DNA from 2 places in the Paenibacillus sp. BC26 genome. Region 2 is predicted to be linked to the other one. Evidence: predicted binding sites of a transcription regulator. Region 2 holds the regulator's gene; the other holds the start of a gene.

Region 1 (8,472 bases), on a different contig from region 2:
AGATGGCGCAAGAAGGCGTCGAAATCGTACCGGCTATTCTTGGTAACGATGCAGGCGTTGTCGGTGCAGCAGGTCTAATCATTCGCGCGTAGAAAGTCATGGTAGACGGTGGGAGGGATTGAGTGTGGAAGCGGGAACAGCGATGGCAAAGCTAGTCATCATTACAGGCATGTCCGGTGCTGGTAAAACGATTGCGGTACAAAGCCTGGAGGATCTCGGATTTTTCTGCGTAGATAATCTTCCGCCGGTGCTCATTCCGAAGTTTGCGGAGCTCATAGAACAGTCTAATGGCAAAATCGGTAAGGTCGCACTCGTCATTGATTTACGAGGACGCGAGTTTTTCACGGCGTTGTCAGAGTCGCTGAACTATATGAAAGAGCACTACACGATTGGGTATGAAATTCTCTTCCTGGATGCAACGGATGGCGTGCTTGTGCAGCGCTATAAGGAAAGCCGCCGACTTCATCCGCTGGCTCCGGAAGGCTTGCCTCTGGAAGGCATTAAGCTGGAAAGACGCATTCTTGAGGATCTGAAAGGCTGGGCAACGCAGGTTATCGATACAAGCAACCTGAAGCCGGCTCAGCTGAAGGAACGAATCATGTCTCGCTTCACAAACTCGGATCTCAATACAATCTCTATCAATGTCACTTCATTTGGATTCAAGTATGGAATCCCAATCGATGCCGATCTCATATATGATGTTCGTTTTCTCCCGAATCCACACTATGTCGATCATTTGCGCCCCAATACAGGGCAAGATCCCGAAGTGTTCGAGTATGTGATGAAATGGCCGGAAACGCAGGCATTCCTCACGAAGCTGCTCGATATGCTGCAGTTTCTTATCCCCCTCTATCGGAAAGAAGGCAAGAGCCAGGTTGTTATCGGGATAGGTTGTACGGGCGGCAAACACCGTTCGGTCGCCATTGCCGAATATCTAGGGCGAATGCTTGGCAGCAGTGATACAGAGCTCGTTCGAGTCAGTCATCGAGATTCAGATCGTGATCGGAGCTGAGGTAAGCGTGGCAGAACGGAGAAAAGAACAGAAGCCCCGAATTGTTGTTATCGGCGGGGGCACAGGACTGTCGGTCATGCTGCGTGGATTGAAAGAGAAGCCGCTTGATATTACGGCCATCGTAACGGTGGCCGATGATGGCGGAAGCTCCGGTATTCTGCGCAATGAACTGCAGATGCCGCCTCCGGGTGATATCCGCAACGTGTTGATTGCCCTTGCTGACGTCGAGCCGCTTCTCTCCGATTTGCTGCAATACCGGTTTAATTCCGGTAACGGCCTTGCGGGTCACAGCTTAGGCAACTTGATGCTTGCGGCAATGACCGACATATCCGGCGATTTCGTGTCCGGCGTTCGGATGCTCAGCAAAGTGCTTGCGGTTCGCGGACGTGTGCTGCCGGCAGCAGGTGAAGCGATTGTGCTGAAGGCGGAGACGGTGGACGGCACGATTATTACGGGCGAGTCTAACATTCCGAAGGCGGGCCAAGCGATCAAGCGGGTCTTTATCGAACCGGCAGATGTCGAGCCGCTCGAGGAAGCCGTTGAGGCAATCCGCGAAGCCGATGCGATCTTGATCGGTCCGGGCAGTCTTTATACGAGTATTATCCCGAATTTGCTGGTGCCTAAGCTGGCTCAAGCAATCGTCGATTCCAATGCGGTGAAGATGTTCGTTTGCAACGTCATGACGCAGCCGGGAGAAACGGATAATTATTCGGTAAGCGACCATTTGGCTGCGGTACATGCGCATATCGGTCATCATCTGTTCGATTATGTCATCGTCAATGACGGCGAGATTCCCGAGCAGGTGCAAAATAAGTACGCCGAACGAGGTGCGAAAGCCGTGCATCTTGATCTCGAAGAAGTGAAACGGCGCGGGTATGAAGTTATTGCGGACCGGCTCGTACTGTTTCGCACGTATTTACGTCATGATGCAGCAAGGTTAAGTCATCATATTTATCAGCTTGTGGAAAACTGGATGGAACGAAAGAGGTGAGTTACATTGTCTTTTGCGGGACAAACCAAAAAAGAATTGACGCTCATCGAAGCCGATCCGTGCTGTGAGAAGGCGGAGCTCTCTGCACTGATTCGAATGAACGGCTCGGTTTCGTTGTCGAGCCGAAAGGTAATACTCGATATATCGACGGAAAATGCGGCGATCGCCAGACGGATCTATTCGCTCATCAAGAAACAGTTCGCCGTTCATACGGAGCTGCTCGTTCGCAAGAAGATGAGATTGAAGAAGAACAACGTCTATATCGTGCGGATTCCGGCCAGAGTGCAAGAGATATTGAGTGATCTCAAAATTGTCTCCGAGGGCTTTATGTTTAATCAGGGCATCGACAGGGACATCATTCGCAAGTCATGCTGCAAACGTTCCTACTTGCGCGGTGCGTTCCTGGCCGGGGGTTCCGTAAATAACCCGGAAGGATCGTCCTACCACCTGGAGATAGCCACTATGTATGAAGAGCACTGTCAAGCGCTCGTGGAGCTGGCGAATAAGTTTGAATTGAATGCCCGCTGCATCGAACGTAAGAAAGGGTTCATCTTCTACATGAAAGAGGGCGAGAAAATTATCGAGCTTCTCAGCATCATCGGTGCTCATCAAGCGCTCTTCAAATTCGAGGATGTTCGCATCATGCGCGATATGCGAAATTCCGTTAACCGTATCGTCAACTGCGAGACGGCGAATTTGAACAAAACGATTGGTGCGGCCGTGAGGCAGATCGATAATATCAAGCTGCTCGAGCGCGAGGTGGGGCTGGATACATTGCCTGATAAGCTTCGCGAGGTGGCGAATATACGCCTGCTGCATCCGGATTTGAATTTAACGGAAGTCGGCGAAATGCTCAAGGGCAAGGTGAGCAAGTCCGGTGTGAACCACCGTTTGCGTAAAATCGACGAGTTGGCCGAAAAATTAAGGAACGGTTAAGCAGAAGGCTAGTGTAGACTTTAGAAAAGTGATATAATAGCGAGTAAAATGACTTGGTGCAAATGATCGCAGGATTGAATTTCGTATAGGGGGTAAGGTTTCCATGACAAGGCATCCGGTTGTCGTTCGACTGAAGACAGGTCTTCATGCAAGACCGGCCGCACTTTTTGTTCAGGAAGCGAACAAGTTTTCTTCCGAGGTGTTCGTAGAGAAAGACGATAAAAAAGTGAACGCAAAATCGATTATGGGTATTATGAGTCTCGCTATCAGCTCAGGTACTGAGGTTACAATAAGCGCGGAAGGTTCCGACGCCGATCAAGCTGTAACCGCTTTAGTCAACCTGGTTAGCAAGGAAGAGCTTGAAAACCAATAATCAGACATAAACGACTCGAAGAAGCTCCCTATTGGGGGTTTTTTCTATTTTTTGGACCATTTTTTGGCTGGATAGCGCAACAAAGCATTAGAGCACAGCGTCTGAGTAGATAGAACCAAATATGAAGATTGAAGGGGGCTGAACGTGATGGTGAAGTGTAAATCCAAATGGCTGATGGTACCTGTACTGGCACTGGCGGTTGGCGTTGGGGCAATGTTTGGGGCAAGCGGTCATGGCAGCAATGAGGTGTATGCGGTGGATAATGGGACCATTGTACAGAAAAGCACGATTACGGTAGCGGGAACAGGCAAGCTGGAAGCGGCACCGGATGTGGCGTACCTAAGCGTGGCGGTAGAAGCGCGTGCGGCTACGGCAAAGGAAGCACAGTCAAAGAATGCGACGCAGTTCGCAGGCTTGAAGAAAGTGCTGTTCGATACGTACAAGATGAATGCCAAGGATGTGAAGACGGTAGGATTCTATGTGCAACCGGAATATGAATACAACAGCAAAGACGGTACAAGCAAAATCAAAGGTTACCTGTCCGTGCATAACATTCAAATTACAACGCGCGACTTGGGCGGCATCGGCAAATTGCTGGATGATCTATCCGCGAATGGCGCTAACCGGGTAGACGGAATTCAGTTCAATACAGAGAAGCAAGAGCAATATGAAATTCAAGCGCTTGAGAAAGCGATGACGAACGCCAAAGCAAAAGCGGCAGCGCTTGCGAAAGCGGCTGGCAAGCAAGTGAAGGAAGTCATCAGCATCTCGCAAAATGGCATGAACAGCGGGCCGATTTATTATGGACGTGATCAGATGGCTCCGGAAGCGGCAGGAATGGCAGATAAAGCGGTAACGAGTGTGCAAACCGGTGTCATTAATGTATCTGCGGATGTTACAGTCGTCTATGAAATGCAATAACAACACGGCAGTTGATTAGCAAAAAAATAAGGCAGACCACTCTCCGGCCGGAGAAGGGTCTGCCTTATATGTTGAACTGGCAGTAATGCTGTCTGCAAGGCGGGTTAGGCTAATGATTTGCGATCATCGGCAGTGGACAAACCGCGCTGCTCAATAGCATGTTCAATCAGTGCAATAAACTCTTCGGATAAGCGCATCGCTCTGGCTTCATGATACACTTCAATTAAGTGAGTATCGCTAAGTGGACGCAACAGGAGAGACTTGTCCTGCATAGGCAAGAAGAGATGTTGATTATCTGTGTCCGTTGGGGCATGCTGAAAATTAGGCTCATACGATGGCGTGTAGGAAGTGTAGACGCTGCCAGAATCACTGGATCGAATGAAATTTCGCACGCTTGCGAATGGGTTCGTAAGTTTCATGCGTGTGCAACTCCGTTTATATTAGATTTCCGAAACGTAACCTAAGTGACGGTGGATATGGAATCATTTAGTACATCTTATCATGATTTTATGGAGCAGTCCGCACCCATTCAGCGCTTCAAATTGTCATTGACAGACCAAGTGAACTGTGGTAATCAAGAGGTCGTGAAAGATAAAAAGAGCGTTAATCCCGCGAAGGATTAACGCTCTTTCTTAGTTTAATACATGATGGCTTACAATTTCTCGATTACCTTGTCGACGAGGCCGTAAGCTGCCGCTTCTGCAGCGGACATGAAGTAATCGCGGTCGGTGTCGCGCTCGATCTTCTCGAGCGTTTGACCGGTATTCTCCACCAAAATCCGGTTCAGCGTATCGCGAGTCTTCAAGATGTGCTTCGCACGGATCTCGATATCGCTTGCTTGACCTTGCGCGCCGCCAAGCGGCTGATGAATCATCACTTCGCTGTTCGGAAGCGCGTAACGCTTGCCCTTGGCACCGGCTGCAAGCAAGAATGCGCCCATCGAAGCGGCCATGCCCACGCAAATGGTGGAAACAGACGGTTTAATGAAATTCATCGTATCGAAAATGGCGAGACCTGCAGAGACCGAACCGCCAGGGCTGTTGATGTAAAGCGAGATGTCCTTATCCGGATCGTCGGCTGCAAGGAACAATAGCTGCGCGATAATGGAGTTAGCCACCATATCGTTGACAGGCGTGCCTAGGAATACAATTCGATCCTTCAGCAAACGGGAGTAAATGTCGTATGCGCGTTCGCCGCGGTTGTTCGATTCGATAACCATTGGTACGAAACTCATCGTAAGTCCCTCCTCTAGAACATTCAGATAGTGGTGAAACACAGATGCAGCAGTCGGAGCGGTAATAGCACCCTCGATTGTTGAACTGCTAATAAATTCATCATAACGGATTACGAATTAAAAGTCAAAGATGGTCAAATTATCTGCAAACAAGCTAAGCAGACAGAAATGAAGGTTACATTCGCGCAGAATTGGGGATGCTGTTTGAGGTGAGCTTTCTGCCCGGAACATGAAGAAGGACCCTCCGATCAATCGGAAGGTCCTTCATTATGAGTCGTTCATTATTGATATAATGGCGCGCCCGCGAGGAATTGAACCTCGATCTCAGGCTCCGGAGGCCTACGTCATATCCATTGGACCACGGGCGCAAAGTGACAGCGAAGATAAGTATATGTGATTAAGGAAAGAAAAGCAAGATCATTAGATAAATTAATTTTGTGCAAATCGTGTCAGTAAACGGTTTCATTAGGCAAACTGATCTTGCCCCTGTCTTCAGTTTGGGTTACAATAGGTGTGGGACTTAAAATGAGCATATGGGACGAAAAGCGTCCCTGCCAATGTCCTAAGAGATATGAAAGCCTCTCTCTGCAACAGGAGTTGATGTTGGAAGATGCAATCTCTCATCGAAATACAGCAGCAGCTTCTGCCAGACTTACTGATCGTCATGAGGAAAAGGTATCTTATTCTCCGTCAGGTCATGCTCTCGGATATGATCGGTCGGCGCACGTTGGCAGCTTCACTCGATATGACAGAGCGGGTGCTGCGCGCGGAAACGGATTTTCTCAAAGCACAGGAGCTTCTCCTCATTGATGCTGCAGGAATGCGGATCAGTGATGCAGGCAAACGGCTGCTTGAGGATATGGAGCCTTTCTACAAAGCGATGTTCGGATTGTCGGAGCTGGAAGAGAGAATTCGCAAGCATTTTGGTTTAAAGCAGGTTGTTATCGTCTCCGGCGATTCCGATGCTTCCCCTCACACCAAGCGGGAGCTGGGCCGAGCAGGATGCGCGGTGCTGAGCAAAGCGATGAAGAACGACGATGTCGTTGCCGTAACCGGCGGATCGACATTGGCGCAAGTCGCCAATCAGCTGACTGTGCAAACACCGCTCAAAGGCAATTGGTTCGTACCGGCGCGTGGCGGACTTGGCGAAAGCTTGGACTACCAAGCTAATACGATTGTTTCGACAATGGCTAAGCGAACAGGTGCGCAATACCGGATGCTCCATGTACCGGATCACTTGGGCGAGGAAGCGTACACCTCCTTGATGCAGGAACCTAACGTGAGGGAGATTGTGGAAGTTATTCGCAAAGCCCGCATCGTCATTCACGGGATCGGGGACGCTATGGTAATGGCTCGTCGCAGACGCGTGGATGCGGCAGTTGTCGACGCACTCAAGGCAGAAGGAGCGCTTGCGGAATCATTCGGGTACTATTTTGACCGAAGCGGTTCTGTCGTTCATAAGATGCTCACTGCAGGTCTTCGAATCGAAGACATTATGGATACTGAGGTTGTCATCGCGATTGCGGGCGGCCGCAGTAAAGGTGAAGCAATCGCAGCAGTGATGCGCTTTGGACATGATGATGTACTCGTCACCGACGAGGCAGCTGCCCTTGAAATCGCAGCGATCATCGATCAGGAAGAATAAGTGTTGTGATCTTGACGAGTGGACCGCCGGAAACCGGTGTCCAACGCCTCGTCTTGAGATAAATGAAATTATGCCTAGGAGGAAACTAAAATGGTAAAAGTTGGTATTAACGGATTTGGTCGTATCGGCCGTAACGTGTTCCGCGCAGCATTGAACAACCCGAATGTACAAGTGGTGGCTGTTAACGATTTGACAGACACAAATACTTTGGCTCACCTGCTTAAATATGACACTACTCATGGCAAGCTTGAAGGTACTGTAGAAGCTAAAGAAGGCGCGCTGATCGTAAATGGCCGTGAAATCAAGGTTTTTGCTGAACGTAACCCTGAGAACCTTCCATGGGCTTCCGTAGGCGCTGAAATCGTTGTTGAATCCACAGGTATTTTCACAGCGAAAGAGAAAGCCGAGCTTCACTTGAAAGGCGGCGCGAAGAAAGTTATCATCTCCGCTCCTGCTACTAACGAAGACATCACAATCGTAATGGGCGTTAACGAAGATAAATACGATGCTTCCGCTCACACAATCATCTCCAACGCATCTTGCACAACGAACTGCCTTGCTCCATTCGCTAAAGTAATCAACGACAAGTTCGGTATCGTAAAAGGTATGATGACTACAATTCACTCGTACACTAACGATCAATCCGTATTGGACGTTCCACATAAAGACCTGCGCCGTGCTCGCGCCGCTGCAGAAAACATCATTCCTTCTTCCACAGGCGCTGCTAAAGCAGTATCCCTTGTACTGCCTGAGTTGAAAGGCAAACTGAACGGTATGGCTATGCGTGTTCCTACGCCAAACGTTTCCGTAACTGACCTGGTTGCTGAATTGAAAGTTAACGTAACGGTTGACGAAGTAAACGCAGCATTGAAAGATGCAGCTGAAACTTCCCTTAAAGGCATCATGAACTACTCCGATGAGCCGCTTGTATCGAGCGACTACAACAGCGACCCGGCTTCCTCCACAATCGACGCTTTGTCGACTATGGTTGTTGAAGGCAACATGGTAAAAGTGATTTCTTGGTACGACAACGAGTGGGGCTACTCCAACCGTGTAGTTGACCTTGCTGCTTACATCGCTTCCAAAGGTCTGTAAGACATCCCCCTAGAAGGACGATCCCCCTAAGTCCCCCTTAAAAAGGGGATTCCGAGGGTCCCCCTCTGGACACCCAATATTTGTCGAAGGAGCTGCTTGTGGCAGCTCCTTCGCGATAGTTTGCGGGTGCTCGCCATACGACCATTGAGTTCCGCTTCATTAAGCGGAACTCGGGATCGTAAGCTTTCATGCGGCGCTCCCTAACTCAGAGTTCAAGTTCAAGAGACTTAACGCATCGGCGCTTCCCTTTGGGAAGCTGATGCTC
Region 2 (8,472 bases):
TAATCCTGTTTAATCCCATTAATCCCTACTGTAATGTCATTCTGGGTCGCTGAGCCGGGTCCTTGAAAAGATTACAGTTACCTAACTGTCACAAATATCTGTTATAAGCCAGAATACCTAAAATCTAACGGACAATAATGCCCGTTAGAACCGAAAATCTGCTCAATACACTAATGAATCAGCTGTAATGGACAATAGTGACCGTTACAGTCGGACTAATAGCGATAAATGCCTGTAATGGTCATTTAAGACCGTTACAATTTTATTAGGAGAGTTGGCGCCAAGCACGAATAACCGACCACTTTTTATGGGGTCGGTTATTGCCGAAGAGAAGGTAATGGCAATAGGCAGCCTCGGTGGACGATCAATTCATGTCATCGCCGGCGCCGCGACAAGCCGCGCTCCTGGAAAGCTTGCAATCGCAGCCGACACCACCGACAAGCTACTCTCCAGACAAGCTTGCCTGCAGATGCGTCAGTGTCAGCCCCAAGCGGCCGAACGCTCGCAGCGTAAGCAACGCACCTTCAACATCACTCCGATTTATAAAAGTGGCGGAATACTTATGCAGCTGCTTGAACCTCATGTAGTGGATAAACAAGTACATTTATGCTATAACCCACACTTTATCCTCACCCTGTGCAGAAGCTATGTATAAGTCCGCAAAAACCTCTCTCTTTTATCGTGGCGCAATTGCGTTATTCACATGTTAATAAATCTTTTTCATCTTCGCGCACATATATTGTTATTCAGTACAGTTGCCTTTTCGTTGTGGATAAGCGAACGGGCAACGTATAAATAGGCGCGATCCGCCCAAGATAGTAAGGATACGCAGTGGTGGCAATCCGCTTGACCTTTTGACAAATTTGCGTATAATAAAGTTAAAGTCAAAGAAAGTCAAAGTCAATTTGACTAAAAACTTTGACGATTTAGATTTCTTAGGCTATACAAGTCGCCGAGTAGATGTATGGGCAACTTAGGGAGGTTGGCGAAATGCGCAACATTTCCGATCTCATCGAGCAGTACCTCAAGCATATGCTTAAAGAAAGTCCCGGTGGTGCTGTAGAGCTTCAGCGTAATGATTTGGCCGACCGCTTCTCTTGCGTGCCGTCGCAAATCAACTACGTCATCAGCACGAGATTCACGCTGGAGAAAGGTTATTTTGTGGAGAGTAAACGCGGCGGAGGCGGTTATATTCGCATTCAACGTGTAGAGCTGCCCACACTGTCGGCCCTTCAAGAGCATCTTGCCCAAACCATCGGCGAGCAAGTGGATCAGGACACGGCAGAAGGCATTGTGTATCAGTTGGAGGAAGCGAAGGTCATATCCAGGCGAGAAGCTAATTTACTTCGCGCCGCGATATCCCGCGATTCCATCGCTGTGAAGCTGCCGCTGCGGGATGAAATTCGGGCTAGGCTATTGAGGGCGATGTTGATCACACTGCTCGTTAAGTAAGCTGCGCAAGCCTTGTATGAGGAGGGATAGTGCGGAATGCTTTGTCAGGAATGTGACAAGAAGCCGGCTACGCTTCATTTTACGAAGATTGTGAATGGCGAGAAGACAGAGTTTCATATTTGTGAAACATGCGCGCGAGAACGGGGAGAAGGAATTCCGGGCACGGCTAACGGATTCTCGATCCACAGCCTGTTATCCGGTTTGCTCGATTTCGAGCCTGCCGGGAACATGAATGCACTTGGCGCCAAGCCGCAGCAGCAGCTGCGCTGCGAGCACTGCGGACTGACCTATACACAATTCAGTAAGATGGGCCGATTCGGCTGCAGCAATTGTTATATCCAATTTGGCAGCAAACTGGACCCTATTTTTAAACGGGTGCATGGCAATACAACTCATGTAGGTAAAATTCCAAAGCGCACCGGTGTTCAAATCCAAGTGAAGCGAGAAATTGAACAGCTGAGAAGGGATTTGCACATGCGTATCGAACAGGAAGAGTTCGAGGACGCGGCCCAAATTCGGGATCGGATTCGGGAACTGGAGCGCAATATAGCCGATGTTTAGGCGCGGTTAGGAAGGTGATTCAGAAGGATGTCGAAGCGTTATGTAGATGAAGCGCTGAGCGACTGGATGAAGGGAAATGGCCCTGATACGGATGTTGTCATCAGCAGCCGCATCCGAATTGCCCGCAATTTATCGAGTCATCCGTTTCCGATGCTTGCCACAACAGAGCAGGCAAACGAAGTGATGGAACAGCTTACGAATGTGGCTGAAACGGGCCAACTGAGCGAGCTCGGCGAATTCGAAACCATCAAGCTCTCCCAGCTAAACGAGCTTGAACGCAGAGTGCTTGTGGAGAAGCATCTCATTAGCCCTAACTTGGCCAATGAGTCACGCAGCGGCGCCGTACTGCTAAGCGAGAATGAATCCGTTAGCATTATGGTGAATGAAGAGGATCATTTGCGCATTCAATGTCTATATCCCGGTTTTCAGGTTAAGGAAGCATGGGGTCTGGCGAATCGCATTGACGATATTTTTGAAGAAGTCACGAATTACGCTTATGACGAGCGAAGGGGATATTTAACAAGCTGCCCGACTAACGTTGGCACAGGCATTCGCTCATCGGTCATGATGCATCTTCCGGGTCTTGTGCTTTCGCAGCAGATCAACCGCATTTTGTCGGCCGTCACGCAGGTGGGGCTGGCAGTTCGGGGCATTTACGGCGAAGGCAGCGAAGCGCTCGGAAACTTGTTTCAAATTTCGAATCAAATTACGCTTGGTCAATCCGAAGGGGAAATCATCGAGAACCTGCACAGTGTGGCTCGGCAAATCATTGAGCACGAACGAGCGGCTCGCCAGCGTCTGCTGGAAGAATCGCGCGTCCGTCTGGAGGATCGGGTCTATCGTTCCTTCGGCATCTTGTCGCATGCGATGATCATGGATACCAAGGAGGCTTCCCAAAGGCTGTCCGATGTCCGTTTAGGCATCGATTTGGGTTTGATTCGAAATGTCTCACCGCAGGTAATGAATGAAATGATGGTATTAACGCAGCCGGGCTTCCTCCAACAGGTGTTTCATGAGAAAATGACGCCTGAGCAGCGGGATATTCGGCGAGCGGAACTTATACGAAGTCATTTACAAAGTGAATCCGATCATGGGGGTGTATGAACATGATGTTTGGAAGATTTACCGAACGGGCACAGAAAGTGCTCGCACTGGCGCAGGAAGAAGCGGTTCGTCTCGGTCATAACAATATCGGCACGGAGCATATTTTGCTCGGGCTGAACCGAGAAGGGGAAGGAATCGCGGCAAAAGCACTGATCGGTCTTGGCCTCAGCCTTGAGAAAATTCAAGATGAAGTGGAGACGCTGATCGGACGCGGACAAGAACAACCTACCAATATTGCGTACACACCACGTGCCAAGAAGGTAATCGAGCTTTCGATGGATGAAGCACGTAAGCTTGGACATACGTACGTGGGCACAGAGCATATTTTGCTCGGCCTGATCCGCGAAGGGGAAGGCGTAGCGGCTCGTGTACTGAACAACCTTGGCATTAGTTTAAATAAAGCACGTCAGCAAGTGCTGCAGCTTCTGGGCAGCAGCGAAGCCGTTTCAAGCAATCACGGCGCACCGACAAATGTAAGCACGCCAACACTGGATGGGCTGGCTCGTGATTTGACGGCCTATGCCAAAGACGGTAACTTGGATCCGGTTATCGGCCGGAGCAAAGAAATCGAACGCGTTATCCAAGTGCTGAGCCGCAGAACGAAGAACAATCCGGTTCTGATCGGGGAGCCGGGCGTGGGTAAGACGGCTATCGCGGAAGGTTTAGCTCAGAAAATTATCGCGGGCGAAATTCCGGAGACTCTTCGTGACAAACGCGTCATGACGCTCGATATGGGCTCTGTCGTTGCGGGTACGAAGTATCGCGGTGAGTTCGAGGACCGTTTGAAGAAAATCATGGACGAAATTCGTCAAGCCGGCAACATCGTCTTGTTCATTGATGAGCTGCATACGCTGATCGGTGCAGGGGGAGCGGAAGGTGCGATTGACGCATCGAATATTCTTAAGCCTGCTCTTGCCCGCGGCGAGCTGCAGTGCATCGGTGCAACAACGCTTGATGAGTATCGCAAATATATCGAGAAGGACGCTGCGCTGGAGCGCCGTTTCCAACCGATTACGGTGGATCAGCCATCGCCGGAAGAAGCGATTCAAATCCTGCACGGTTTGCGTGATCGCTATGAAGCGCATCACCGCGTGAAAATTACGGATGAAGCTATCGAGCAAGCGGTTAAGCTCTCCGATCGTTACATCACCGACCGTTTCTTGCCGGATAAGGCCATTGACCTTATCGACGAAGCGAGCTCCAAAGTACGCTTGAAATCGTACACGGTACCGCCTAACCTCAAACAACTGGAGAATCGCCTGGAAGACATCCGCAAGGAGAAGGATTCCGCGGTACAAAGCCAAGAGTTTGAGAAAGCTGCAGCACTTCGCGACACGGAGCAGAAGATTCGCGAAGAGCTCGATGTAACGAAGAATCAGTGGAAAGAAAAGCAGGGCCGTACGGATTCCGAAGTAACGCCTGACGATATCGCTCAGATCGTGGCAAGCTGGACCGGTATTCCGGTGTCCAAACTTGCGGAGGAAGAAACACAGCGCCTGCTCAAGATGGAAGATATTCTTCATGACCGCGTTATCGGACAAAGCGAAGCGGTGAAAGCCGTGTCTCGCGCCATCCGCAGAGCGCGTGCGGGTCTGAAGGATCCGAAACGTCCGATGGGTTCCTTTATCTTCCTCGGTCCTACCGGGGTTGGTAAAACCGAATTGGCTCGTGCGCTTGCAGAAGCGATGTTCGGCGATGAGAATGCGGTCATCCGCATCGACATGTCGGAATACATGGAGAAACACTCCACGTCCAGATTGGTCGGCGCACCTCCGGGATATGTCGGCTATGAAGAAGGCGGTCAATTGACCGAGAAGGTTCGCCGCAAGCCATATTCGGTCGTGCTGCTTGACGAAATCGAGAAAGCTCATCCGGAAGTGTTCAATATTTTGCTTCAAGTGCTTGAGGATGGCCGTCTCACGGACTCCAAAGGACGTGTCGTCGACTTCCGCAACACCCTAATTATCATGACGTCAAACGTAGGCGCTGATCAAATCAAACGCAATTCCTCCCTCGGCTTTACGGCTGCACAGGATGCGGGGCGCGACTTTAACATCATGAAAGATAAAGTGTTGGCAGAGCTGAAGAAGAGCTTCCGCCCTGAGTTCCTGAACCGGATCGATGAAACGATCGTGTTCCACTCGCTGGAGCAGGAGCATATCGCACAAATCGTAACGTTGATGTCCGAAGAGCTTCGCAAACGTCTGCGTGAGCAGGAAGTAGACTTCGAATTGACGGATACGGCGAAAGCATTCCTGGCGAAGGAAGGCTTCGATCCGCAGTACGGCGCGCGTCCGCTGCGCAGAGCGATCCAGAAGCATATCGAGGATCGTCTGTCAGAGGATCTGCTGCTTGGCAAAATCGCGAAGGGTCATCATTTGATCATCGACGAGAAGGACGGAGAGCTAACGGTTACCCACCGTGACAGCAATCACGTTCCGGCCGCAGAAGAGCCTGCGACCAAATAAAATGACACAAAACCCTTTACTCTACTGCCGAAGGCGGAGGAGTAAAGGGTTTTTTTGTGAAACAATGAGATCAGCCGCCGATAAGAATTGTTATCAGCATGCGTTAAATGGTAAACTTTGAATGATACGTCTTTTGCATAAGGAGCTGCACATGGCAAAACTTAAAGTGAAGTTCGCATGCACCGAATGCGGAACAGAGTCACCTAAATGGATGGGTAAATGCCCGGGCTGCGGGCAGTGGAATACGATGGTGGAAGAGAAGGAAACGGTTGTCAAGACGCAAGGAATGGGCTCGCCGCTCATTCAGACGAAAGAAAAGCCGCTTCCCATCATACATATAGAAAGTGGTCAGGAAAAACGGATCGAGACAACCAATCAGGAGCTCAATCGTGTGCTGGGCGGAGGCGTCGTGCCGGGCTCGCTTATTCTGGTCGGCGGGGATCCGGGTATTGGCAAATCGACCTTGCTGCTGCAAACTTCCCATGCGCTGGCATCGAAGAAGCTGACCGTGCTCTATATTTCAGGAGAGGAATCCGTACGCCAGACACGATTGAGGGCGGACCGTCTTGGCGCGTTGTCTGATACGTTGTATGTACTCTGCGAAACGAACATGGAGCAGATCAATGATGCGATTGAATCGGTTCAGCCGGATTTTCTCGTCATCGATTCCATTCAGACGGTTTATGACCCCAGAGTGGAATCTGCGCCTGGCAGCGTTTCGCAAGTACGGGAATGTACGGCTCACTTCATGCGGGTTGCGAAGATTAAAGGCATTGCAACGGTTTTGGTTGGCCACGTTACGAAGGAAGGCGCCATTGCGGGTCCACGGATGCTTGAGCATATGGTTGACTGCGTGCTCTACTTTGAAGGCGAACGGCATCATTCGTACCGATTGCTTAGGGCCGTTAAGAATCGGTTCGGCTCTACCAATGAAATTGGTATTTTCGAAATGGTTGAAGAGGGGCTGCGGGAGGTTAATAATCCGTCCGAGCTGTTCTTATCGGAACGTCCGCTTGGCGTATCCGGTTCTACCGTCGTGGCGAGCATGGAAGGCACTAGACCGGTGCTCGTCGAGCTTCAGGCGCTTGTCGCGTCAACGAATTTCCCCTCTCCGCGCAGGATGGCAACGGGGATTGACCACAACAGGATGACCTTGATTGTCGCGGTGCTGGAGAAACGAATGGGCATGTTCTTGCAAACGCAGGATGTTTACCTCAATGTCGCCGGCGGTATCCGGCTCGATGAGCCCGCTGTCGATCTGGCTGCCGCGGTTAGCATTGCATCCAGCTTCCGCGATGCCCCGACCAGACCATTCGACGTATTCTTCGGAGAAATTGGATTGACAGGCGAAGTGCGCGGCGTGTCCCGCGCTGAACAGCGAGTAAAGGAAGCACAGAAATTGGGATTTAAGCGGGTCATTATGCCTCAGAAGAGCTTGAAGGGCTGGACCCCGCCTGCCGGCATAGAAATCATCGGTGTAGAGACGGTTGCAGATGCGCTGTCCAAGGCATTCGGATAGAGGGGGGAGAAATCGATGAAAGAGTCAAACCAAACAGAGGTAGTGAATCAACTGCTCCAGATGGTCGCACCGGGCATGGCGTTCCGGGAAGGCCTCGATAATGTGCTGCGAGCGAAGACCGGGGCGCTCATCGTCGTCGGCTACAGTCCGGAAGTGATGGAAGTTGTAGACGGCGGGTTCTCCATCAATTGCGATTTTTCCCCGAACTATTTATACGAGCTGGCCAAAATGGATGGCGCCATTATACTTAGCGAAGATCGCAAACGTATTTTATATGCCAATACCCAGCTAATTCCCGACAGCTCCATCTCCTCCAGTGAGACGGGAATTCGGCATCGTACCGCAGAGCGGGTAGCGAAACAAACGGGCAAGCTGGTTGTATCCATTTCGCAGCGGCGGAATGTTATTACGCTTTATCAAGGTCAGTTCAGATATTCGCTTAAGGAAATGGGCGTCATTCTGACCAAAGCCAATCAGGCGATTCAAACGCTTGAAAAATACAAAGTGGTGCTGAACCAGTCCTTTACGAACCTATCCGCATTGGAGTTTGAAGAGATGGTCACCTTGCAAGAGGTTGCCCATGTTATCAAGCGGGTAGAGATGGTCATCCGCGTCAAAATGGAAATTAAACGGTATGTCAACGAGCTCGGTACGGAAGGCCGCCTTATCAGCATGCAGATGGAAGAGCTTGTCGGCGGCGTGGAAGAGGAAGCTTGGTTCCTGCTCAAGGATTATGTGAAGGATCCCAACGAGGACAGAATCCGTGAAATTCGCGCGAGCATCCGCAAGCTGAATTCCGAAGAACTGCTGGAACTGGGGCAAATCATGAAATTGCTCGGTTATAGCGGACTAAGCGCTGCATCCGAAGAAATGGTTGCGCCGCGCGGCTACAGATTGTTAAGTCGAATTCCAAGGCTGCCGCAGGTTATCATGAACAATCTCGTGGAACGATTTGGATATTTGCCTCATATTTTGATGGCAACGATTGAGGAATTGGACGCTGTGGACGGCATTGGCGAGGTACGAGCACGCGCGATTAAGGAAGGCTTGAAGCGGATCCAAGAGCAGATGTTCATTGACAGACAAATTTAAATCCCATACAATGAGGGAATGCAGACGGACGCTGGTTACAACTGACAATTAGCCGTATTGCACCCCTTAAACTTCTGGTGGAAGTTATTTTCTCAGTTTGCCTGCACTACTGCAAATTGCGGTTTTAGGGCATAGTAAAGATGAGGTGGAGCAAATGATTACGAAGTCAATACCGAGTCTTTTTACAGTGGCGAATTTATTTCTGGGTATTGTCGCCATTATTCTCATATTTCCTGAGAATGCGAAGCCTGAGGTAGCTGCGATGATGGTTATTAT

What was found. The regulator CtsR, encoded in region 2, represses protease genes until heat stress. The targets are predictions, from matches to a motif close to ATGGTCAATAAAGGTCAAACA.
Region 1: the regulator CtsR is predicted to act here: its motif matches at 5,588-5,608, upstream of clpP (ATP-dependent Clp endopeptidase proteolytic subunit ClpP).

Annotation. Positions count from the first base shown of each region.
Region 1 covers NZ_FPAD01000010.1:19,307-27,778, forward strand. The annotation lists gene BM412_RS31310 (ROK family glucokinase) at 1-92, shown strand, start outside; gene rapZ (RNase adapter RapZ) at 143-1,012, shown strand; gene yvcK (gluconeogenesis factor YvcK family protein) at 1,020-2,003, shown strand; gene whiA (DNA-binding protein WhiA) at 2,010-2,939, shown strand; gene BM412_RS31330 (HPr family phosphocarrier protein) at 3,043-3,312, shown strand; gene BM412_RS31335 (SIMPL domain-containing protein) at 3,460-4,233, shown strand; gene BM412_RS32730 (sporulation histidine kinase inhibitor Sda) at 4,338-4,652, opposite strand; gene clpP (ATP-dependent Clp endopeptidase proteolytic subunit ClpP) at 4,886-5,467, opposite strand; tRNA gene BM412_RS31350 (tRNA-Arg) at 5,761-5,835, opposite strand; gene BM412_RS31355 (sugar-binding transcriptional regulator) at 6,078-7,112, shown strand; gene gap (type I glyceraldehyde-3-phosphate dehydrogenase) at 7,203-8,207, shown strand.
Region 2 covers NZ_FPAD01000009.1:208-8,679, forward strand. The annotation lists gene BM412_RS30800 (hypothetical protein) at 275-655, shown strand; gene BM412_RS30805 (CtsR family transcriptional regulator) at 991-1,452, shown strand; gene BM412_RS30810 (protein-arginine kinase activator protein McsA) at 1,489-2,013, shown strand; gene BM412_RS30815 (protein-arginine kinase McsB) at 2,041-3,117, shown strand; gene clpC (ATP-dependent protease ATP-binding subunit ClpC) at 3,120-5,585, shown strand; gene radA (DNA repair protein RadA) at 5,737-7,104, shown strand; gene disA (DNA integrity scanning diadenylate cyclase DisA) at 7,120-8,196, shown strand; gene pssA (CDP-diacylglycerol--serine O-phosphatidyltransferase) at 8,351-8,472, shown strand, end outside.